Caballeronia sp. LZ062: one gene and its partner. The protein of the gene in region 2 interacts with the protein of the main gene of each other region in a pairwise test. Links are inferred from orthologs where the notes say so. Each region holds a gene or a part of one and is shown on either strand. Other genes may lie near its edges.

Region 1 (12,291 bases), 580 kb from region 2 along the record:
GTGGCGGCACAGGCGCGCGGCATCGACGTCGCGAAGGCGCAGTTTTATCCGAACATCAATCTGGCGGCGTCCCTTACGCAGATGTTCGCGGGCGGCGCACTGCTCAGTTTCCTGACGAGCAAAGCGACCGGTTATGCCTTCGGGCCGGCAATCTCACTGCCGATCTTTGAAGGCGGACGGCTGCGCGCGCAGCTCGGCGCGGCGTCGGCGCAATACGATCAGGCGGTGGATCACTACAACGCGACGCTCGTCGCGGCGCTCAAGGATATCGCCGATCAGGTCGTGCGCGTGCAATCGCTGGATACGCAACTGGACGCGTCCGGCCGCTCGGTCGCCGCCGCGCGCAAGAACTACGACCTCGCCAACGAAGGCTACAAGCGCGGCCTGACCGATTACGTCAACGTGCTGATTGCGCAATCGCAACTTCTGCGCGCGCAGGACGGCCAGGCGCGCGTACGGGCGCAACGGCTCGGCGCTTACGCGACGCTCACGGCGGCGCTCGGCGGCGGCATCGACGATCCCGCGAACGGGCCGGACGAAGCGACGCTCGCGCCGTCGAAGCACATCGGGCGGTTCGCCCGCGCCGGCGGCGAGAAGTAGAGGCAACGCGCATGTCATCCTCCACAGCCAAGCCCGCGCGCATCACGCCGATGGCCGCGTTCGCCGACTGGGCACGCACCGACGGCCTCGCGTGGGTCTACATCTTCAAGGCCGTGCTCGCGGCGCTGCTCGCGCTCTGGATCGCCATGCGCCTCGACATGCAGCAGCCGCGCACCGCCATGACCACGGTCTTCGTCGTGATGCAGCCGCAAAGCGGCATGGTGCTCGCAAAGAGTTTCTATCGTTTCTGCGGCACGATGGTCGGGCTCGTCGTGATGCTCGCGCTGATCGGCCTTTTCGCGCAGCAGCCCGTCCTTTTCTTGTCGGCGACGGCGCTGTGGGTCGGCATCTGCACGGCGGGCGCGGCGCGCAACCGCAATTTCCGCTCTTACGGCTTCGTGCTCGCGGGCTATACGGCGGCGCTCATCGGCATTCCGGCCGCGCAGCACGCGGACGGCGCGTATCTGTCGGCGCTCACGCGCGTGGGCGAAGTGACGCTCGGCATCGTCTGCGCGGGCGCGGTGAGCGCGCTCGTGTTTCCGCAGCACGCGGGCGAGCAGATTCGCGCGACCGTGCGCCGCCGCTTCACGCAGTTCGTCGATTACGTGTGTCGCGCGATGTCCGGCCACATGGAGCGCGCGCAGATCGAGCGGGCGAATCTCGGCTTCGTCGCGGATATCGTCGGCTTCGAGGCGGCGCGCACTGTCGCCATGTTCGAGCACCCGGAATCGCGGCGTCGCGGCGGGCGGCTCGCGCGCCTCAATAGCGAATTCATGACGGCGTCGACGCGCTTCCACGCACTGCATCAGTTGATGAACCGCCTGCGCGACAGCGCGTCCGCGACGACCATCGCGGCGCTGACGCCGTTCATCCACGAAGTGCCGCCGCTTTTGCTCGACGCAGGCGTGCCCGTGCGCAACGCCGCAGAAGCCGCGCACGCCGCCGCGCGATTGCGCGACTTCAAGGCCGCGCTTCCGAAGCGCGTGCGTTCGGCGCGCGAGACGCGCACGAGCGATCCGGCGTTCGCGCCGCTCGAATTCGATACCGCGACCGAACTGCTGTATCGCTTCGTCGACGACATGCTGGCCTATGCGGAGACCTACGCATCGCTGGCTTCGCCGTCGCATGAACGGGAACGCTCGGCCGCGCGCTACGTGCCGAAGACCAACCTCGTCGCGGCTGCCATTGCCGGCGTGCGCGGCGCCATCGTGATGTTCGTGCTGAGCGCGTTCTGGATCGCGACCGCGTGGCCGAGCGGCGGCACCATGGTGCTGAACGCGGCGGCCGTCTGCGCGCTCGCGTCGTCGTCGGCGCGCCCGACGCTCATGTCGGCGCAAATGGCCATCGGCACCGCACTCGCCGCCGCGGTCGGCATGATCGTGGTGTTCGGCGTGTTTCCGCACATGGACGGCTTCGTGCTGATGTGCGTCGCGCTCGTGCCCGCGCTGCTGCTCGGCACGTTCCTGAGCACGCGGCGTCCGGTGGCCGGCGTGGGCATCGGCTATTGCATCTTTTTCTGTTTTCTCGCAGGACCGGACAACCTCGTTCACTACGATCCGACCGGCTTCATGAACGACGCCATTGCGCTCGTGCTGTCGATGATCGTGTCGGCCGTCGCGTTCGCGATCTTCCTGCCCACCGATGCGCCGTGGCTGCGGCGTCTCTTGCTCGCGGACCTGCGCCGCGAAGTCGTGCTCGCGCGACGCGGCCGGCTCGCGAGCGTGGCGACGCGCTTCGAAAGCCGCACGCGCGATGTTCTTTCGCAGATCGACGCGCTCGCCGCCGGACGGCCCGCGCTGCAACGCGAAGCGCTGCAGTGGCTTTTCGCGGTGCTGGAGGTTGGGCGCGCGGTGATCGATTTGCGGCGTGAAATCGCGGCGCTGTCGGATGCGCCGGATCACAGCGCCTCGCTGCCGTGGCGACGCGAGATCGACGCCACGCTCGATGCCGTCGCGCGCCTCTTCGACCGGCCCGGTGCCGCGCGCTTCGACGCCGCGCTCAAACAAGCCGGCACGGCCATCGCGCAAGTGCAGCGTCTCATCGCCGCGTCGGAGCATCCGCGCGAAGAGCGGCATCGGCTGCAACGCATGCTCAGTCATCTGCATTTCATTCGCACGGCGCTGCTCGACCGCGAGTCGCCGTTCGCCACGCTCGAACCCGATTCACCCCAAGGAGCGCCCCATGCCGCGTGACACCGCGATTCTCGAAGCCTATGTGCCGACGCTGCTCGTCCTCTTTGCCGCGGGCGCGCTCATCACCTGGGTGATCGACCGCGCGCTCGGGCTGACGGGCATCTATCGCGTGGTCTGGCATCCGGCGCTGTTTCGCGCGAGCCTGCTCGTCTGCATTTGCGGCGCGCTCGGGCTCGCGGTGTATCGCTGAAACGCAGGCATTCGCTCACACACGTTTAGAAGAGTTGCATCATGGTTCTCAGGAAAATCATCGGCTTCGTCATGACGATCGTCATTTTCGCGGCCGCGCTCGTCATCGGTCGCATGCTGTGGGTGCATTACATGGACGAGCCGTGGACGCGCGATGGCCGCGTGCGCGCCGATGTCGTCAATGTCGCGCCGGACGTGTCGGGCGCGGTCGTGCAGATGCCCGTGCGCGACAACCAGTTCGTTGCGAAAGGCGATTTGCTGATGGAGATCGATCCGTCGCATTACCGGATCGCGGTCGAACAGGCCGAGGCGAACGTCGCGGCGCGCGCCGCCGAGTTGCGTATGCGCCGCTCGGACGCGGCGCGACGCGCGGACATGGACAGCCTCGTCGTCTCGAAGGAAGCGCAGGAAAACGCGATGCAGACGGCATCGACGGCGGCTGCGCAGCTTCAGCAGGCGCAGGCCGCGCTCGATGCGGCGAAGCTGAATCTGGAGCGTACGAAGGTCTATTCGCCGGTGGACGGCTATGTGACGAACCTGAACGTGTATCGCGGCGACTACGCGACGGCGGGCACGCCGAAGCTCGCCATCGTCGATAGTCATTCGTTCTGGGTCTACGGCTACTTCGAGGAAACGAAGCTGCCACATGTGCGCGTCGGCGACCGCGCGCAGATTCGCCTGATGAGCGGCGGCGAGCTGACCGGACATGTCGAGAGCATCTCGCGCGGCATCTATGACCGCGACAATCCGCAAAGCCGCGAACTGCTTGCCGATGTGAACCCGACGTTCAATTGGGTGCGGCTCGCGCAGCGCGTGCCGGTGCGCGTGAGAATCGACGACGTGCCGCAAGGCGTCATGCTCGCGGCGGGGACGACGTGCACGGTGGTGATTGCGCCGTCGATGTGAGCGAAGGGAACATGCAAAAAAGCCCGCCCCGCCCAAAACCGAAGCGGGCTTTCCCAACTCACGCCCTTACTTCAACACCACCTTCACATCGAAGTACTTCGCGGCGAGCCGGTCGAGCGAGCCGTCGTCCTTCAGTTCCTTCAGCGCGCGGTTGAGCGCATCCTTCAGTGCGTGGTCGTTCTTGCGCACGCCGAAGCCCACACCCGAGCCGAGCAGCTTGTCATCCGTCACTGCCGGACCCGCGAACGCAAACCCCGCGCCCTGCGGCTGCTTCAGGAAACCCTTCGACGCCGCCTCGGCATCCTGAAACGCCGCATCCAGACGCCCGGAGCCGAGATCCGCGTAGATCTGATCCTGCGCCTGATACGACTCCACATCGATGCCCGCGGGCGCCCACTTGGCCTTCGCGTAGGTCTCCTGAATCGAACCCTGCAGCACGCCGACGCGCTTGCCCTTCAGTCCATCGACCGTCGGCAGGATCGCGCTGCCCTTCTTCGCGATCAACTGATTCGGAATCGTGTAGATGGGATCGGTGAAGTCGATCGCGACCTTGCGCTTGTCGGTGATCGTCATATCCGAATTGATGCCGTCGAACTTACGCGCCTGCAAAGCCGGAATCAGCCCGTCGAACGAGTTTTCGACCCACACGCACTTCATCTTGAGCTTCGCGCAAACCGCGTTGCCGATGTCGATGTCGAAGCCCGTCAGTTCGCCTGCCGGCGTCTTCGACTCGAACGGCGCATACGACGCCTCGACGCCAAAGCGCAGTTCCTTCATGTTGTCGGCGGCGTGCGCGGTAAGCGACGCGGCGCCCGCTGCGGTCACGGCGCCGAGCACGGCGAACGCCGCGAGCTTGCGGTTGATCCATTGCGATTTCATCTGCTGCCATCTCCTTCCAGTTGTTTCGTGATCTGTCGTCCGATGCGGCACAAGGCCGGCTACTTCAGCATCGCGGCGTCAATAAAAACGCTCAAACGACGCACAGACTTTTGATGCACCGCATCAAGCACAGGGTCGCGATTGTAGCGCGCGTGCGCCGCGGCCCGAAGGCGGCGGCCCGTGGCCTTCGCTAGAAAAGAGTGGAATGAAAAGAGGCAAACGGATGTCGCGCTCATGCAAGTTCGAGCGCGACGTGGAGACCTTATTGGAGCGAGGCGAGCGTCGCGTCCGTGGTATCGACGACCATGAGGCCGGCGCGCAGCCCGGGCTTCACCTTCGGATTCGGAAACACGATGCGCTCTTCATCGTGCGTCACGCGATAGGTGTAATCGCCGTCGCGCGCGAGTTCGGTGCCTTTCGGGAAGGCCGTGAAATTCGGCACGTCGGCGGCGACATTCAGCACAAATGCTTCGCTCTGCTTGTCGATCTGCGCGACGACGGAAAACACGCGCAGCGGCGTCTCTTCAACCGGCGCGCTGCCCGCGACGAGCCGCCGCAAAGCCGCATCCGATGCCGCGAAGCGCGCGAGATCGTTCTGACCGAACGGCCGCACCTTGCCCAGTTCCAGCGTGCAGGCGAGCGCGCCACACTGCTCGGCGGTGAAGTGCGTAAACGTGTTGCCCTTCTCCCGATGCAGCAGCACCGCTTCCAGACGCGCATCGCGCAGCCAGTCGAACATCGCGCGGGAAAGCGGCGCGCCGGTGTGCGGCAACAGCGCGAACTGCTCGAAGACGGACGCGCGAATGGCCGTGTGCATGTCGATATGCCACCTGGCGTGCGCGACGCCATCGAAGAAGCTGCGCGCCGCGCGTTCGAGTTCGGCTGCGCGCGGCGCTTCGACGCTCGAAGGCAAGCTCGCATGACGGCCGCCGAACAGGCGATTGAGGTCGTCGTCGGCATAGCGCACGCCCGCACGCATCGCGCCGATGTTGCCGAGAATCACCAGCACGCGCGCCGCCAGCGCCGCCGTTCCGGTCGCGATATCGGCGACAAGGCGCGACAGCATTTCGATCGGCGCGGTTTCGTCGCCGTGAATGCCGGCAGACGCGACCACACTATGCGTCGCGGGTTGAGCGGCCGGTTCCAGCAGCAAGGCGCCTTCGCCCTGCCACGTCCAGCGCACGCCGGATGCCGCCGTGCCGGACCGCGTCGAAGGCTCCTTGCCCGCGAGACAGAACGCGAGAAAGTCGTCGAGAAGCTCAGTGCTGGAAGTCATAGATCGCGCCCAGTCCGAGAAGTGTCGTCAGTTCGTCGAGTGCCGTGCGCGATTGATCCAGCAATTGCGGATCGGCGAGATCGGCAGGCGCGAGTCGATCGCGATAATGCGTGTCGATCCACGCGTCGAGGCGGGCGAAAAGCGCGTCGTTCATCCACACGCCCGGGTTCACGGCCGCGCGCTCGGCACCGTTGAGCACGACGCGCAGCCGCAGGCACGCCGGGCCGCCGCCGTTTTTCATGCTCTCGCGCAGGTCGAAGACGAGCACTTCGTCGATAGGCGTTGCACGATTGGCGAGCGAATCCAGATACGCCGCCACGCGCTCGTTCTCGCGGCATTCCTGCGGCACGACGAGCACTTGCGTGCCGTCCGCGCGCGACAGCAACTGGCTGTTGAACAGATACGACGACACCGCATCCGCCACGCTCACTTCGCTCTGCGGCACTTCGAGCGCCGTGAACGCCGCGCCGTGCTGGGCGAGTTTCGCGGCGAGTTCGTCGTAGACCTTGTGCTGATCGACGAACGCGCGCTCGTGGCAGAAGAGCGTCGTGCGATTGCCGACCGCGATGACGTCGTTGTGGAACACGCCGGCGTCGATCACATCGGGGGATTGCTGTGCGAACACAGTCGATGCGTCCGACAGCCCGTGCAGGCGCGCGACCGCGCGGCTCGCCTCCAGCGTCTGCCGCGCGGGGAAGCGCTGCGGCTGCGGCCCCTGGCCGTATTCGCTGCGGCCATACACGAAGAACTCGACGCCCTTCTCGCCGTATTCCCGCGCGAACCGCGTGTGATTGGCGGCGCCTTCGTCGCCGAGCGCGGGCGTGCCCGGCAGCGCATGATGGATGCGAAAGCGCGCTTCGTCCGCGAAGATCGCTGAGAGCGAACGGCGCGTTTCGCCGTGCTCGATCGCGCGATGGAGCTTCGCCGCGAGATTCGCGGGCGTGAAGTGGACGCGCCCATCCGCCGTATCGGCCGACGGGCTCACGGTCGCAGCGTTGGCGGTCCACATCGCGGAGGCCGAACTCGCGGCGGCGAGCAGCTCCGGCGCTTCGCGGGCGGCGCGCTCGATCACGGCGGCGTCCGTTCCGCCGAAGCCGAGACTCTTCAAGAGCCGGATCGACGGACGTTCGAGCGGCGGCAGCACGCCCTGATGAAAGCCCAGGTCCGCAAGCCGCTTCATCTTGCGCAAGCCCTGCTTCGCGGCGGCCTTCGGATTCGCGACGGATTTCTCGTTATTGCGCGACGCCACGTTGCCGAACGAGAGCCCCGCATAGTTGTGCGTCGGGCCGACGAGCCCGTCGAAATTCGCTTCGCTCGCCGCGCGCGCGTCCTGGGTCAGATTGGCTTGCTGTGCCTGCATGTCGGATTCCGGTGCTTAGAACGTGAGACCCGGCGATACGCTCGCGGGCATCTGCAATTGCGCGCTTTCCACGGACGCCATCGGATACGAACAGTAATCCGCCGCGTAGTACGCGCTCGGCCGATGATTGCCCGAGCGCCCGACGCCGCCGAACGGCGCCGCCGACGACGCGCCGTTTGTCGGCCGGTTCCAGTTGACGATGCCCGCGCGAATCGTGCGCTGGAAGTGCCTCCACGCGGTTTCGTCGTCGGCGAGCAGGCCGGCGGAAAGGCCGAAGGCCGTATCGTTCGCGCGCTCGATGGCTTCATCGAAACTCTTGTAGCGCGTGAGTTGCACCATCGGGCCGAAGTGCTCTTCGTCGGGAACGTCGCGGGCGCCGGTCACATCCAGAATGGCGGGCGTGACGAAACCGAGGTTCGCCGCGCGCTGCTGCATCACAAGCAAGGGCCGTGCGCCGGCCTCGATCAGTTGCGTCTGCGCCGCGACGAGCCGCGCCGCCGCCCGCGCCGAGATGACCGCACCCATGAACGGCTGCGGCTCGTCGTCGTAGGCGCCGGTGCGAATGCCCGCGCTCACTTCCGTGAAGCGTTGCAGGAAGCGCTCGCCGAACGCATCGTCCGGAACGAAAAGACGGCGCGCGCACGTGCAACGCTGGCCCGCCGAAAGAAACGCGGATTGAATCGTGTGATGCACGGCCGCGTCGATATCCGCGACCGGCGCGACGACGAGCGGATTGTTGCCGCCCATTTCCAGCGCCAGCACGATTTCGGGCCGCCCGCCGAACTGGCGATGCAACAGCGTGCCGGTATCCGAACTGCCGGTGAAGAAGAGCCCGTCGATCTGCCGATGATTGGCGAGCGCGATGCCCGTATCCTTTTCGCCCTGCACGAGATTGAGCACGCCCGCGGGCAGCCCGGCCTCGATCCACAGCGCGACGGTCGCCGCCGCGACGCCCGGCGCCAGTTCCGAAGGCTTGAACACGACCGCGTTGCCCGCGATCAGCGCCGGCACGATATGGCCGTTCGGCAAGTGCCCCGGAAAGTTGTACGGCCCGAACACGGCGACCACGCCATGCGGCCGGTGCCGCAGCACCGCGACGCCATCGGCCATCGGCGCGCGCTTTTCGCCGGTGCGCTCGTGATACGCCTGCACGGATATGTCGACCTTCGCGGCCATCGACGCGACTTCGGTGCGCGCTTCCCACAGCGGCTTGCCGGTTTCGCGGCCGATGGCGTGCGCGAGCCATTCCTTGTTCTCGTTCAGCAGCGACGCGAAGCGCTTTGCGACGGCAACGCGCTCGTCGAAGCTCAAGGCGGACCACGACGCGAACGCGCGCCGCGCCGACGACACCGCGCGATCCACGTCGTCGGCGGATGCACTCGCGCCTTGCCACACGGTTGCATCGCTTGCCGGATTGCGCGATGCGAACGCCGGGCCCCGCCCGTCCTGCCACTCACCGCCGATATACAACTGGTTTCGAATATCCATGACGTCTCTCAGTTATTTCGCGCGCTGCGAGGTCAGCACGCGCACGGTGTCGCCGTTCTGCACGCGCAATGCGGCGGCTTCGTCAGCGGTCAGCAGGAACGTGCCGTCTTCGACAGCGCAGGTGGTTGCGCCGCAGCGGAAGTCGTCGAGCGAGGTGTTCGACACGAGGCTCTTCGCATCGCTCTGCGCGTCGTCGCGCTCGCCGACGCGCACCGTCGCGAGCACGCTTTCGCGCACCGTGCGCAAGTCCGCGATGTGGCATTCGAGCACCGGACCGGCGTCGAAAATATCGACGTGGTTCTCATAGCGCAGGCCTTCTGCTTCGAGCATCTTGCGCGCGGGCGCGGTGTCGCGGTGCGTGACGCCGACCGTCTGCTGCGCGGACTCCGGCAGCAAGTCCAGATACACCGGGTAACGCGGCATCAGTTCCGCGAGGAACGACTTCTTGCCGTGCGAGCTCAGGTAATCGGCTTCGTTGAAGTCGATCTGATAGAAGTGCGAGCCGACCGCGTTCCAGAACGGCGATTCGCCGTTGTCGTCGAAATGACCGCGCAATTCCGCGCACAGCCGCTGCGGAAAGCGTTCCCGGAACTGCGCGATGAACATGAACCGCGAGCGCGACAACAACCCGCCCACGCCCGCCGTGCGATAACGCGGGCTCAGGAACAGCGAGCAGACTTCGGCATAGCCCGTGAGATCGTGCGAGATGTTGAGCAGCGACATGCGCGTCCACACGCCCATGTCCTTGCTCGCATGCACGACCGTCGACACGCGATAGTTGTAGAACGGCTGTTCCAGGCCGACTTCCGTTTCGATGCCGCACACGCCCGCGACATCGCCCGTCGCGGTGTCTTCCATCACGAAGAAGTAGCCCGCTTCGAACGGCTCGGCGCCGCCCGCGAGCGTGCGGCGCGCGCGCTCGACGCGTGCCGCCAGCGCGGCGCGATCCGGCTTGAACGTGGTGAGCCCCGGGCCCGTTTCCAGTGCCAGCGCGACGAGCGCGTCGACATCTCCCGGCTGCACGCAGCGCACGACGATCATTGCAATTCTCCCGAGGCTTGATGCAGCGGCACGCAGCGCACCGTGTCTTTTTCCGCGACGCCGAGCGCGCCGCACGCATCGGCGCTCAACGCCGCGCCGTCCGAGCGCGTGCCCGTCAGTTCCGCGACGATGCAGCGGAACTCGTGCGCCCCGCCCGCCGCGACGAGATACGCCGCGCCTTTCGTGTCCGTGCCTTCGCGCACCGCGCGCAGTTCGCCGGAACTCGCGGATGCGCTCTTGTCCACGGCGAGCGTCAGCACCGGTCCGGCGTCGAAAATATCGACGAAACGGTCCGGCTCGAAGCCTTCTTCGAGGTGAATGTCGTAGGCGAGCAGCGTACTTGCGTTCGGCTCGCCGAGCACGCGCTGCGCCTCGCCGGGCAGAAGCGGCACGTAGAGCGGATACGTCGGCATGACTTCCGCGATGAACGTGCGGCTGCGCCCGCCCGACTCCAGTTCAACCTGCTCGAAGTCGCGGCCGAAGAACTTGCGGCCGACGGCTTCCCAGAACGGCGACACGCCGGCGTTATCGGTGACGCCGAGCATCAGCGAGAACACTTCGCTCGAAAAGCGCTTGCGGTTCGCCGCGATGTACATCATGCGGGCGCGCGAAAGCAGATGCGCGGTCGCTTCGCCCTCGGGCGTGCGCAGCGACGGATCGATATAGAAGCCGGTGAGCCGGCTCTTGCCCGTCAGTTCGTGCGACATGGTGAGCGCGTGAATCTTGCGGTTCACCTTGAGTTCGCGCGATGCGTGGATCAGCGCGTCGTTGCGAAACGTGTAGAACGGCTCGGAATAGCCCGCCGACGCGACGATGCTCGACGTGCCGTAGAGCTTGCCCGTGCGCGCGTCTTCCAGCACGAAGAGATAGAACTCTTCGCCGGGAAAATCGACTTCGGCGCGAAACGAATCCTCGGAGAGCGCGACGCGCGTTTCCAGCGCGCGCCGGTCGCGCGGCAACGAGTGCAGCACGGGCGCGGCCGAGCGCGCCATGCGCTCCAGCTCGTCGAGATCGGAGAGTCTTGCCGGACGAACGAATAGCATCGCCGTTTCCTGTAAAGCGGTGGTCAACGATGAATCAGCGTGCGACGGCCGTCGCGCCCACGACCTGCTCGATCGCCTTCTCGATGCGCGCGAAGCCTTCGTCGAGATCGGCCATCGGCATGATGAGCGACGGTGCGAAGCGCAGCACGTTCGGCCCGGCGATCAGCATGATGACGCCGTTGGCCGCCGCCGCGTTGAGCACGTCCTTGGCGCGGTCCTTGTAAGCGTCGGCGAGTTCCGCGCCGATCAAAAGACCGCGGCCGCGAATGTCCTTGAACAGGCCGAACCGCTCGTTGATGCGCGCGAGATGCGCCTTGATTGCTTCGCTGCGCACGCCGACGCCTTCGAGCAGTTTCGGATCGCTGATCAACTCGACCACTTTCTCCGCGATGGACGCGCCGAGCGGATTGCCGCCGTACGTCGTGCCGTGAACCCCGACCTTGAAGTGCTGCGCGATGGCATCGGTAGTCAGCATCGCGCCGATGGGAAAGCCGTTGCCGAGCGCCTTCGCGGTCGTGAGAATGTCGGGCGTGACGCCGTATTGCATGTACGCGTAGAAGGTGCCGGTGCGGCCGACGCCGGTTTGCACTTCGTCGAAAATCAACAAAGCGCCGTGCTTGTCGCACGCTTCGCGCAGGCCCTTCAGAAACGCGGGATCGGCGGGCAGCACGCCGCCTTCGCCCTGCACCGGCTCGACGATCACCGCGCACGTCTTGTCGCCGATGGCGGCGAGCGCCTGCGCAAGATCGTTATACGGCAGATGGCGAATGCCTTGCGGCTGCGGCCCGAAGCCTTCCGCATACTTCGGCTGGCCGCCGACGCTCACCGTGAAGAACGTGCGGCCGTGAAACGACTGCGTGAACGAGATGATCTCGATCTTCTCGGGACCGAACTTGTCGATGGCATAGCGGCGCGCGAGCTTCAACGCCGCTTCGTTCGCCTCCGCGCCCGAGTTCGCGAAGAACGCGCGATCCGCGAAAGTCAGGTCCGTCAGGCGTTTCGCGAGACGCAATACCGGCGCGTTCGTATAGCCGTTGCCGATGTGCCAGAGCTTCTCGCCCTGCTCGTGCAGCACCTTCAGCAGTTCGGGATGGGCGTGGCCCAGCGCTGTGACCGCGATGCCGCCGGCGAAGTCGATGTAATCGCGGCCTTCGGTGTCCCATACGCGCGAGCCGCGGCCTCTGTCCGGCACGAAACTGGCGGGCGAAAACACCGGAACCATTACTTCGTCGAACGTACCGCGATTCACATTGATGTCGGTCATGAGCCACTCCTCTACGGGTTCTTGCTGCAGTCGTATTGCAATGCTTTCGATAT
Region 2 (12,134 bases):
CGGCCGGTCACTCCGCGCTGGCCTTGACGTCAGGCAAGGCGGCGTTTTATCTGAATAGCAGCGGCTCCATGGCGAGCAACGTGATGACCGCGACGGCCTCGGGCTCGAACGTGTTGCTGAGCGGACTTGCGGCTGGTGAGGTGTCAAGCACGAGCCTCGACGCCGTCAACGGTTCGCAACTGTTCGGGCTCGCGAGCTCGACCGCCTCGGCGCTGGGCGGCGGCGCCTCGGCGAACGCCGACGGTTCTGTTTCCGCTCCGAGCTACGCGCTGACCAACGCCAACTCGATCAATGGCACCACCGGTGCCGCGAACAACGTCGGATCGGCGTTCCAGACGGTTGACAACGCACTCGGCAAGCTGAACACGGCCGTTGCGCAAAACACGACCGATATTGCCAACATGTCGACCCAGATCAACAACGGTACGATCGGTCTGGTGCAGCAGGACGCGACGACGCGCAACATTACCGTCGCGAAGAACACGGACGGCACGACCGTCGACATGACGGGCACGGCAGGCACGCGCACGGTGACGGGCGTGACGGCGGGTCAGTTGAACGCGACGAGCACCGACGCGGTCAACGGCTCGCAGCTCTATGCAACGAATCAGAACGTTGCGCAGAACACGACTGATATTGCCAACATGTCCACCCAGATCAACAACGGCACGATCGGTCTGGTGCAGCAGGACGCGACGACGCGCAACATCACGGTCGCGAAGAACACGGACGGCACGACCGTGGACATGACGGGCACGGCAGGCACGCGCACGGTGACGGGCGTAACCGCTGCGCAGTTGAACGCGACCAGCACCGACGCGGTCAACGGCTCGCAACTCTATGCAACGAATCAAAACGTTGCGCAGAACACGACTGATATTGCCAACATGTCCACCCAGATCAACAACGGCACGATCGGTCTGGTGCAGCAGGACGCGACGACGCGCAACATCACGGTCGCGAAGAACACGGACGGCACGACCGTAGACATGACGGGCACGGCAGGCACGCGCACGGTGACGGGCGTAACCGCTGCGCAGTTGAACGCGACCAGCACCGACGCGGTCAACGGCTCGCAGCTCTACGCCACGAATCAGGCCGTTGCGCAAAACACGACCGATATTGCCAAGAACACGTCCGACATCAACAACATCGTCAACCAGTTCAATAACGGCGCGATGGGCCTGGTGCAGCAAGACCCGACGACGCGTGTCATCACCGTCGCCAAGAACACCGACGGCACCGTGGTCGACATGACGGGCACCGGCGGCACGCGCACGGTGACGGGCGTGACGGCTGCGCAGTTGAACGCGACGAGCACCGATGCCGTGAACGGCTCGCAACTCTATGCGACCAATCAGAACGTGGCGCAAAACACGGCCGATATCGCCAGCCTCAGCACGACCGTCACGCAGAACACCGCGAACATCGCTCAGAACAGCGCCGACATCGCCAAGAACACCGCGGACATCGCCAACCTGAACACCAATGTCGCGCAGAACACGGTCGACATCGCGAAGAACACGACCGATATCAGCAACATCAATCAGCAGATTTCGAGCGGCAACGTCGGTCTGGTGAAGCAGGACGCGACCACGCGCAACATCACGGTCGCCAAGGACAACGACGGCACGGTCGTCGACATGACGGGCACGCAAGGCGCGCGTACGGTGACGGGCGTCGCCGCCGGCACGCTCTCCGCCGACAGCCTCGACGCGGTCAACGGTTCGCAGCTCTACGCCACGAATCAGAACGTCGCGAGCCTCACGCAGCAGATCAACAATGTCGCGGCTGCCAGCTCGGCGTTCGCATCGCAGAACACCGACTCGCCGGCCGTCGCATCGGGTGCGAATTCGACTGCGATGGGCAACGGTTCGAAGGCAACGGGCAACAACTCGGTCGCAATCGGCAGCGGTTCCGTCGCCGATGAAGACAACACGGTGTCCATCGGTTCGGCCGGTAACGAACGTCGCCTGACCAACGTCGCACCGGGTGTCAACGGCACGGACGCAGCTAACATGAACCAGTTGAACGCGGTTCAGAACAGCGTCAACGCCACGGCGCGCCAGGCGTTCGCAGGCGTCGCGGCGGCGATGGCCATGCCGAACCTCACGCCGAGCCAGCCGGGCAAGACGGTGGTCGCGGCAGGCGTCGGCAACTACAAGGGTTACACGGCAATGGGCCTCGGTGCGACGTATCGCTCGCGCGACAGCCGCTGGCTCGTGAACGCCGCTGCATCGATCACGCCGCACGGCGATACCGGTGTGCGCGGTCAGGTCGGCTACGAGTTCTAAGCTCGACCGCACTCAAGCAGTAGTACGGGCGGCTATCCGGAAGGGTAGCCGCCCGTTTTTTATGGCGCGTCGCCGCGTGTGGCCGGGCTTTCACCGTTTAAGAGACATTTAAGCCACGCGCCGTAATCTTCGTTCATCCCATTGCGCAAGCTTGTCAAAGCGCATTGCAATCCGTCAGGAGTACAACGATGAAAGCGAAGATCCTCACCCGCAGCGCCGTCGCAGCCGCCGTCGCCGTTGCCTTGTCGGCGGGCTATGTCGCCGGTCACAACAACATTCCCGCGCCGCAGGTCATTGCCCCCGCGCAAGCCGCGATGATGCCGGCCGAAGCCGCCGCCAAAACGGGCGTGCCCGACTTTTCCGGGCTCGTCGAAACGTACGGGCCGGCTGTGGTGAACATCAGCGCGAAGCATCTCGTCAAGCAGACGTCCGCTCGCCGCAGCCAGAACCAGGTGCCGATGGACCCGGACGATCCGTTCTACCAGTTCTTCAAGCGCTTCGGCGGCATGCCGGGCTTCGGCGGCGGCGATAACGGCCCCGGCGCGGACCGTCCGAGCGAAGGGCTCGGTTCGGGCTTCATCGTGAGCAGCGACGGCTACATCTTGACGAACGCGCACGTCGTCGATAACGCGAACGTCGTCACCGTCAAGCTCACGGACAAGCGCGAGTATCGCGCGAAGGTGATCGGCTCGGACAAGCAGTCGGACGTCGCCGTGCTGAAGATCGACGCCAAGAACCTGCCGACGGTCAAGATCGGCGATCCGAACGGCAGCAAGGTCGGGCAGTGGGTCGTGGCGATCGGCTCGCCGTATGGGTTCGATAACACCGTGACCTCAGGCATCATCAGCGCGAAGTCGCGCGCCTTGCCGAACGAAAACTACACGCCGTTCATCCAGACCGACGTGCCGGTGAATCCCGGCAACTCGGGCGGACCGCTCTTCAATCTGCAAGGCGAAGTCATCGGCATCAATTCGATGATCTACTCGCAGACGGGCGGCTTCCAGGGCTTGTCGTTCGCCATCCCGATCAACGAAGCCATCAAGGTCAAAGACGCGCTCATCAAGACCGGTCACGTGGATCGCGGCCGCCTGGGCGTCACCGTTCAGGCGATGAACCAGACGCTCGCCAATTCCTTCGGCATGAAGTCGCCGCAGGGCGCGCTCGTGAGTTCGGTCGAGCCGGGCGGACCCGCAGCCAAGGCCGGCCTGCAGCCGGGCGACGTGATCACCGCGCTCAATGGCGTGCCGGTGACGGATTCGACGTCGCTGCCGTCGCAGGTTGCCGGCTTGTCGCCGGGCAGTTCCGCGAAGGTGCAGGTGTGGCGCGACAAGGGCTCGAAGGATCTCACCGTGACCGTCGGCGCGCTGAAGGACGCGAAAACCGCGAGCACCGATGCCAACGGCGATCAGGGCGGCGGGTCGCAGGATGCGCGTCTCGGCGTCGCGGTGCGGCCGCTCACGCCCGACGAGAAACAGCAGGCCTCGCTTTCGCGCGGGCTCGTCGTTCAGCAGGCGAGCGGCGCGGCGGCGAGCGCGGGCATCCAGCCCGGCGACGTGATCCTCGCGGTAAACGGCCAGCCGGTCACGAGCGTGCAGCAGCTCAAGTCGATGATCTCGCACGCCGGCGACAGCATCGCGCTTCTGATCCAGCGCGACGATGCGCAGATCTTCGTGCCGGTCGATCTCGGCTGATGCAGCGACGCGCGATGCGGGCACGGAGGATGCTGTTTGCCACGCCGGGGCCCCATCGCGTGTCACCGCGCATCGGGCGTGACGCTGGCGCGCCGTGGCGCGGCGGCATCGGAAAAAAGGAGCCAAGAAGATGAAGAGCAAAACGGGCAAATTAGCGGCGATGCTATTGGCGACGGCATTGACCGCGCCACTCGCGAGCGGCGCTTGGGCGCAGCAGCCTGCCGACGCGGCCAATCCGGCCAGCGCCGGCACGAGCGATACCGGCAGCGCCGGCAATGCCAACGGCGGCGGCCTGCCGCAAGTTCAGCAACAAGGCGACGTCTCGTACACGTCGGGCGGCGTCGGTCTCGACGAATCGCGCGCACTGTTGCGCGAACAGGCGCACTGGCCGCTGTCGTTGCGCTTCACGGGACCGACCGCGGATTATCTTTCGGGCGTGACCGTGCGCATCGTCGGCGGAATGGGTGGCGAAGTGCTGAACACCGAATCGATGGGACCGTACATGCTCGTCAAGCTGCCGCCGGGCAGCTACACCGTGTACGCCAAGTACAAGGATCAGGAAAAGAAGCAGTCCGTCAACGTGTCCGGGCCGGGCAAGGCGAAGGCCGCTTTCCATTGGACTATTCAATGACGCGGTGATCCGTGAATCGAACGCCGCCTCTGTCTTGCGGTAAAAACTTGTCTCATAATGAAGCCACGAGTCGCTCCCGGCTCGTGGCTTTTTTGTGAGCGAGGCGCCGCCGCGTCTTGCGATTCTCTCGACCGCAGCGCGGAGGACTCCACGATGAGCACGGACCTGAATCACGGACAAGAGGCGCGCCGCATCGAGATCAAGCCGAACAGCCGGCGCTGCCGCGTGATCCATCAGGGCGTCACGTTTGCGGACACCCATGCGTCCATGACGCTCATCGAAACGGGGCACGAGAACGTTCACTATTTCCCGCGCGCGGATGTCAACATGGCGCGGCTCGAACGCTCCACACACACTTCTCACTGCCCGTTCAAGGGCGAGGCCACGCACTACCATCTGCTGACCGAAGACGGTCCCGTGGAAAACGCCGCGTGGAGCTACGAAAGCCCGTTCGACGCCGCTCTGCAGATCAAGGGCTATCTGGCGTTTTATCCGTCGCGCGTCGATCGTATCGACGAGACGGCTTAGGCGGTCCGGCCAACAGACGCATTCTTTTCGGCGTGCGATAAAGCAGCCAAGACGCGTTTCTTGTCCCGGAGGCTCGGATGGAAGTCACCGAAGCGTTGCGCGTGCCGCTCGATCCGGCACATGTCGAGGACGCGCTCGGCGATCTCGCGTTGCTGCGCGCGAGTCTCGACAATTGCGAATCCTTCACGCGCACGCCGGCGGGCGAGTACGCGCTCACCTTGATCGTGCCGCTGGGCGCGCTGCGCGCCCGTTACGACGTGCGGGCACACGCGGCCGGGCGCACGCGGCAGGACCATTTGCAGGACGATTCCCAGGACGAAGACGACCGCGCCTACGCGCGCACGCTCAGCTTCAAGGAGCGCGGCGAGGGCGTCGGTTCGCTGCGCGGACAGATCGCGGTCGCGCTCAACCGCGGCGGCGACGGCGAAGACAGCGCGTCGACGTGGATCGAATACACCGTCTGGGCGACGGTTTCAGGACCGCTCGCGGGCCTGCCGACGCGCCAGATCGAGAACGCGTTGCGCGAGGGCGCCGACGACTTCTTCGCGGAATTCTGCGAAGTCGTGCGCGCGAAGCACGGGCTGCCGTCGCTGCGCGCGGCGGGCGACCATCCGCGCCGTCATGTTTTCCTCCGCCCCGGCGCGATGTCGGCGGCGTTCTCCCGGCGCGCGGGAGCGACTGCGCGCGCGGTTCACGGCGCACCCGGCGATGCCGCGCCCACCGGCGTGCTGCGGCATCGGCTGGGCGGGCATCCGTTCGCGCATCGAGAACGCCATCACGAGCACGATCCTCATCCGTTCGGCCTGCCCGGCTGGGCGTGGGCGGTCATGCTCGCGCTCGTCGCGCTGTTCGCGTTCTTCGCGGAGCGCGGAAGTCTGCACTGAAAGGCGATCGGCGCTAGAGTGCTGGGTCCATCTTCGACGTTTTCCGCAAGGACCCACCATGCCGCGCCGCGCCCTGATCGTCATCGACGTGCAGAACGAGTATGTCAACGGCAATCTGCCGATCGAATTTCCCGATGTGAACGTGTCGCTCGCCAATATCACGCGCGCGATGGACGCGGCGGACGCGCACGGCGTGCCGATTGTCGTCGTGCAGAACTTCGCGCCCGCGACCGCGCCGATCTTTGCGCGCGGCTCGAAAATGGCGGAGTTGCACGAGTCGGTGGCGGCGCGGCCTCGCGCGCACTACGTCGAGAAGGCGCTGCCGAGCGCGTTTGCCGGCACCGATCTGGGCGACTGGCTGAACGCGCACGACATCGACACCATCGTGGTCGCCGGCTACATGACACACAATTGCGACGACTCCACGGTGCGGCACGCGGTGCATGCGGGGCTGTCCGTGGAGTTCCTCACCGATGCCACCGGCGCCGTGCCCTACGAGAATCGCGCGGGGCGGGCGAGCGCCGAAGAGATTCACCGCGTGTTCACGGTCGTCATGCAGTCGCGCTTCGCTGCGGTCCTGACCACGGACGAATGGATCGCGGCGCTCGAAACCGGCGAGGCGCCGCCGCGCGATAGCATCTACGCGTCGAACCAGCGGGCGCGTGCGCGTTGAGCGGACCGTTCAGACGCGTTCGGTCGTGAGCAGAGCGGGACTGGCGCGCAGCGCGTCGAAGCAGGCGTCGATGAGCGCTTCGGCGTCTTTGGCGGGATCGACGCTATCGGGCATCATCAGCGAATCGTGCAGGATGCCCGTGAAAAGCGCGTGCAAGAGCGTGGTAGCGCGGCGCACGTCGAGCGCCGCCGGGAGCTGCGCCTTGTCGATGGCGTTGCGCAGCGCCCGCGCGATGCGCTCCATGCCGTCGCGCATGTTGTTTTGCTGGCGCTCGCGCACCGGCCCCATTTCCTCGACGAACTCGCACTTCAGAAACAGGATGTCGAAGACGCGCCGGCGCTTCTCGTCCTCGGTGATGTTGCGCATGCACCAGATGAAAATTTCGCGGACGCGCGCGAGCGGGTCCGGCTCCTTGCCGTCGAGCGTGGCTTCGACGAGTTCGTCGAGCGGGAGCAGGCTGCGTTCGAACATGGCGTTGAACAGGTCGCCCTTGTTAGCGAAATGCCAGTAGATCGCGCCGCGCGTCACGCCTGCCGCCTGCGCGATGTCCGCGAGCGACGTGCGCGAGACGCCTTTTTCATAAAAAACGCGCTCGGCGGCGTCGAGAATGCGGTTGCGCGTCTCCTGCGCTTCTTCCTTGGTTCGTCTGACCATATCCTGGGAACTGACGGCTTTCCGCGCGCAGATGTTCTCGCGATGCGGGGGTGTGAATGTGGTAACTGAAAGGTTGTACGCTTTTTGTCGAAGGTCGGCGGCGGAATCTCTCGTTACGGCCGTAATCTTCGGGCGATCTTATTTTTACATCCATTCGTGAATGTATTTATAATACCAGCCCACACGACGTCAAGGCACGAGCATTTGTCGGCTAGTCACTGACGTCACCATCGTTGTTCAGATTCGCGCATTGCGCCGCCGTCTTCTAAGGCGCGCCGTGCGCTCGCTAATGTGCGCATCGCGTTCCGGAGAGAAGTGCGTCTCGTCCCTGAGGCGCCGAGCGGAAGGTGCGCGTGTTTTTTTCGCTATCAGTCACGAACAGAGGTCGCTCCATGCGCTTCGAAAGGGTTCCGTTTCACCTCGTCAGTGCCGCGACGGCTGCCATCCTGCTGGCGGCGTGCGGACAAAAACAATCGGCGCCGCCGCCGCAGACGCCCGAAGTCGGCGTCGTGACGATCCAGCCGAGCAGCGTGCCGGTCACGACCGAACTGCCGGGCCGCACGAGCGCGTATCTCGTCGCGCAGGTGCGGGCGCGCGTGGACGGCGTCGTCCAGCGCCGGGAATTCACGGAAGGCAGCATCGTCAAGGCGGGCCAGCGGCTCTACAAGATCGATCCGGCGCCCTACATCGCGCAGTTGAACAACGCGAAGGCGTCGCTCGCTAAGGCGCAGGCGAATCTCGCAACGACGACCGCGCAGGCGAATCGCTACAAGGTGCTGGTCGCGGCGAACGCAGTCAGCAAGCAGGACTACGACAACGCGGTCGCCTCGCAAGGCCAGGCCGCCGCCGACGTGGCCGCCGGCAAGGCAGCGGTGGATACCGCGGCGATCAACCTCGGCTACACGGATGTCGTGGCGCCCGTGACGGGCCAGGTCGGCATCTCGCAGGTCACGCCGGGCGCTTACGTGCAGGCGAGCCAGGCCACGCTGATGGCGACCGTCCAGCAGCTCGACCCGATGTACGTCGACCTCACGCAATCGAGCCTCGACGGTCTCAAGCTGCGCCGCCAGATTCAGCAAGGCCGTCTCACGACGAGCGGCCCGAACGCTGCGAAAGTCTCGCTCGTGCTCGAAGACGGCCGCGTCTATGCGGAAAAGGGCAAGCTGCAGTTCACCGACGTGACCGTCGATCCGACCACCGGCTCCGTCACGGTCCGTGCAATCTTCGAGAACAAGGACCGCGTGCTCTTGCCCGGCATGTTCGTGCGGGCGCGCATCGAGGAAGGCGTGAATCCGAGCGCCATCGTCGTGCCGCAGATCGGCATCACGCACGACCAGAAGGGCACGCCGACGGCGCTCGTCGTCGGAGCCGACAACAAGGTCGCGCTGCGCCAGCTCGTGACGTCCGGCACCTACGGTCAGAACTGGGTGGTCGATAGCGGCCTTGCCGCCGGCGATCGCGTGATCGTGCAGGGCGTCGACAAGGTGCGTCCGGGCATGGAAGTCAAGACCGTGCCCGCGCAACTGCCCGCAGCGCCCGCAGCCGGAGCGTCGCAGGCGAGCGATGCGCAGGCCGCGCAGCCCGCCTCGTCCGCGCAGCCCGCGTCTGCTGCGTCGGGCGCGTAAAACCAGGAGCCCGCCTCATGGCAAAGTTCTTTATCGATCGCCCGATTTTCGCGTGGGTGATCGCCATCGTTTTGATGCTCGCGGGTATCGCGTCCATCTTCACGCTGCCGGTCGCGCAGTACCCGACCATCGCGCCGCCGGCCGTCCAGATCAGCGCGACGTATCCGGGCGCATCGGCGAAGACGGTCGAAAACACCGTCACGCAGGTGATCGAGCAGCAGATGAGCGGTCTCGACCACCTGCTGTATCTGTCCTCCACCTCCGATGACTCCGGCACCGCGACCATCACGCTGACGTTCGCGCCGGGCACGAACCCGGACATCGCGCAGGTTCAGGTGCAGAATAAGCTGCAGCTCGCAACGCCGCTTCTGCCGCAGATCGTGCAGCAGCTGGGCACGAAGGTCACGAAGTCGAGCAACAGCTTCCTGCTCGTGCTGGCGTTCGTCTCGCAGGACGGCAGCATGAGCAAGTACGACCTCGCGAACTACGTGGCGTCGCACATCCAGGATCCGGTCAGCCGTCTGGACGGCGTGGGCACGGTGACGCTCTTCGGCTCGCAGTACGCCATGCGTATCTGGCTTAACGCGGACAAGCTGAACAACTTCGGCCTCACGCCGGTGGACGTGCAGGCGGCGCTCACCGCGCAGAACGTGCAGGTCGCGGGCGGTTCGCTCGGCGGCACGCCGTCGGTGCCCGGGCAGTTGCTGCAGGCGACCATCACCGAAGCGACGCTGCTCACCACGCCCGAACAGTTCGGCAACGTGCTGCTGAAGGTGAATCAGGACGGCTCGCAAGTGCGCCTGAAGGACGTCGCGCGCATCGAACTCGGCGGCGAAAACTACAACTTCGACACCAAGTACAGCGGCCAGCCGGCGGCGGGCTTCGGCATTCAGCTCGCGACGGGCGCGAACGCGCTCGCCACGGCGAAGGCCGTGCGCCAGAAGATCGACGAACTGTCGAAGTACTTCCCGAACGGGCTCGTCGTCAAGTATCCGTACGACACCACGCCGTTCGTGCGGCTGTCCATCGAGGACGTGGTCAAGACGCTGATCGAAGGCATCGTGCTGGTGTTCCTCGTGATGTATCTGTTCCTGCAGAACTTGCGGGCCACGCTGATTCCGACCATCGCGGTGCCGGTCGTGTTGCTCGGCACGTTCGCGATCATGGCGGCGGTGGGCTTTTCCATCAATACGCTATCGATGTTCGGTCTAGTACTCGCGATCGGCTTGCTGGTGGACGATGCAATCGTGGTCGTGGAAAACGTCGAGCGCGTGATGGCGGAGGAGGGCTTATCGCCACGCGACGCAACGCGCAAGGCAATGGGCCAGATCACCGGCGCGCTGGTGGGCGTCGCGCTCGTGCTGTCGGCGGTGTTCGTGCCGGTGGCGTTGTCGGGCGGCTCGGTGGGCGCGATCTATCGACAGTTCTCGCTCACGATCGTCTCGGCGATGGTGCTCTCCGTGCTGACCGCGCTGATTCTCACGCCGGCGCTGTGCGCGACCATCCTTAAGCCGATTCCGCAAGGTCATCACGAAGCGAAGAAGGGCTTCTTCGGCTGGTTCAACCGCACGTTCGACAAGAGCCGCGACAAGTACCATTCGGGCGTTTATCACGTGATCCGGCGCTCCGGGCGCTGGCTCGTCATCTATCTGGTCGTGATCGTCGCGGTCGGCTTCCTGTTCGTGAAGCTGCCGAAGTCGTTCCTTCCCGACGAAGACCAGGGCACGATGTTCGTGCTCGTGCAGACGCCGGCCGGTTCGACGCAGGAAACCACGGCGCGCGCGCTGAAGGACGTCTCCGACTATCTGCTGAATCAGGAAGCGTCCATCGTCGAATCGACGTTCACGGTCAACGGCTTCAGCTTCGCGGGCCGCGGTCAGAACGCGGGTCTCGTGTTCGTGCGCATGAAGGACTACGCGCAGCGCCAGAAGGGCGACCAGAAGGTGCAGGCGCTGGTGGGCCGCTTGTTCGGGCGCTTCGCGGGCTACAAGAACGCGGTGGTGTTCCCGGTCAATCCGCCGTCCATTCCTGAACTCGGCACGGCCGCGGGCTTCGACTTCGAACTGCAGGATCGCGCAGGCGTGGGCCACGACGCGCTGATGGCCGCGCGCAATCAGCTGCTCGGCATGGCCGCGAAGGACCCGACGCTCGCGCAGGTGCGCCCGAACGGCCTGAACGATACGCCGCAGTTCAAGGTGAATATCGACCGTGAGAAGGCGCTCGCGCTCGGCGTGACGGCGGCGTCGATCGACCAGACGTTCTCGATCGCGTGGGCTTCGCAGTACGTGAACAACTTCCTCGATACGGACAGCCGGATCAAGAAGGTGTACCTGCAAGCCGACGCGCCGTTCCGCATGACGCCGGAGAACATGAACGACTGGTACGTGCGCAACGGATCGGGCGGGATGGTGCCGTTCTCCGCGTTCGCCACCGGCGACTGGACGTACGGCTCGCCGAAGCTGGAACGCTACAACGGTATCTCGTCGGTCGAAATCCAGGGCGCGGCTGGCCCCGGCAAATCCACCGGCCAGGCGATGCAGGCGATGGAAGCCATCGCGGCGAAGCTGCCGGCGGGCATCGGCTACGAATGGACCGGGCTGTCGTATCAGGAAATTCAGTCGGGTTCGCAGGCGCCGATTCTGTACGGCATCTCGATTCTCGTCGTGTTCCTGTGTCTCGCGGCGCTGTATGAAAGCTGGTCGATTCCGTTCTCGGTCATCATGGTCGTGCCGCTCGGCGTGATCGGCGCGCTGCTCGCCGTCACGTTGCGCGGTCTGGAAAACGACGTGTTCTTCCAGGTGGGTCTCTTGACCACGGTCGGTTTGTCGGCGAAGAACGCAATTCTGATCGTGGAATTCGCCCGCGAATTGCAGATGTCGGAGAAGATGGGCCCGATCGAAGCGGCGATGGAAGCAGCGCGGCTGCGCTTGCGCCCGATTCTGATGACCTCGCTCGCGTTCATTCTCGGCGTGATGCCGCTTGCGATCAGCAACGGCGCGGGTTCCGCGAGCCAGCACGCGATCGGTACCGGCGTGATCGGCGGCATGTTGACCGCGACCTTCCTCGCGATCTTCATGGTCCCGATGTTCTTCGTCGTGATCCGCGCGCAGTTCAGCGGCGAGAAGGAAAATCCGGAGACGGCGCTCGAGCACTA

What was found.
Region 1: the proteins of P9239_RS15440 (region 2) and astE interact in binary tests that used the Escherichia coli proteins (3 or more experiments, as listed by UniProt). The link is inferred for Caballeronia sp. LZ062 from one-to-one orthologs.

The regions. Positions count from the first base shown.
Region 1 is NZ_JARTWB010000002.1:1,427,313-1,439,603, forward strand. What follows is about bases 4,036-7,035. They hold astE (succinylglutamate desuccinylase), read right to left. Parts: upstream 6,043-7,035; coding sequence 5,029-6,042; downstream 4,036-5,028. Other genes in these bases: P9239_RS12810 (ABC transporter substrate-binding protein), read right to left, coding at 4,036-4,766; astB (N-succinylarginine dihydrolase), read right to left, coding at 6,026-7,035. In the rest of the region: P9239_RS12790 (efflux transporter outer membrane subunit), read left to right, coding at 1-600; P9239_RS12795 (FUSC family protein), read left to right, coding at 612-2,792; P9239_RS12800 (DUF1656 domain-containing protein), read left to right, coding at 2,782-2,982; P9239_RS12805 (HlyD family secretion protein), read left to right, coding at 3,024-3,887; more of P9239_RS12810, read right to left, coding at 3,954-4,035; more of astB, read right to left, coding at 7,036-7,402; astD (succinylglutamate-semialdehyde dehydrogenase), read right to left, coding at 7,418-8,890; astA (arginine N-succinyltransferase), read right to left, coding at 8,903-9,931; aruF (arginine/ornithine succinyltransferase subunit alpha), read right to left, coding at 9,928-10,974; P9239_RS12840 (aspartate aminotransferase family protein), read right to left, coding at 11,009-12,238. UniProt on the Escherichia coli protein: Transforms N(2)-succinylglutamate into succinate and glutamate.
Region 2 is NZ_JARTWB010000002.1:2,009,210-2,021,343, reverse strand. Bases 5,534-8,376 are described here. They hold P9239_RS15440 (TetR family transcriptional regulator), read right to left. Parts: upstream 7,356-8,376; coding sequence 6,711-7,355; downstream 5,534-6,710. Other genes in these bases: P9239_RS15435 (efflux RND transporter periplasmic adaptor subunit), read left to right, coding at 7,748-8,376; P9239_RS15445 (cysteine hydrolase family protein), read left to right, coding at 6,087-6,701; P9239_RS15450 (SRPBCC domain-containing protein), read left to right, coding at 5,534-6,028. In the rest of the region: P9239_RS15470 (YadA-like family protein), read left to right, coding at 1-2,294; P9239_RS15465 (DegQ family serine endoprotease), read left to right, coding at 2,483-3,985; P9239_RS15460 (carboxypeptidase regulatory-like domain-containing protein), read left to right, coding at 4,116-4,616; P9239_RS15455 (DUF427 domain-containing protein), read left to right, coding at 4,770-5,144; more of P9239_RS15450, read left to right, coding at 5,222-5,533; more of P9239_RS15435, read left to right, coding at 8,377-8,980; P9239_RS15430 (efflux RND transporter permease subunit), read left to right, coding at 8,998-12,134.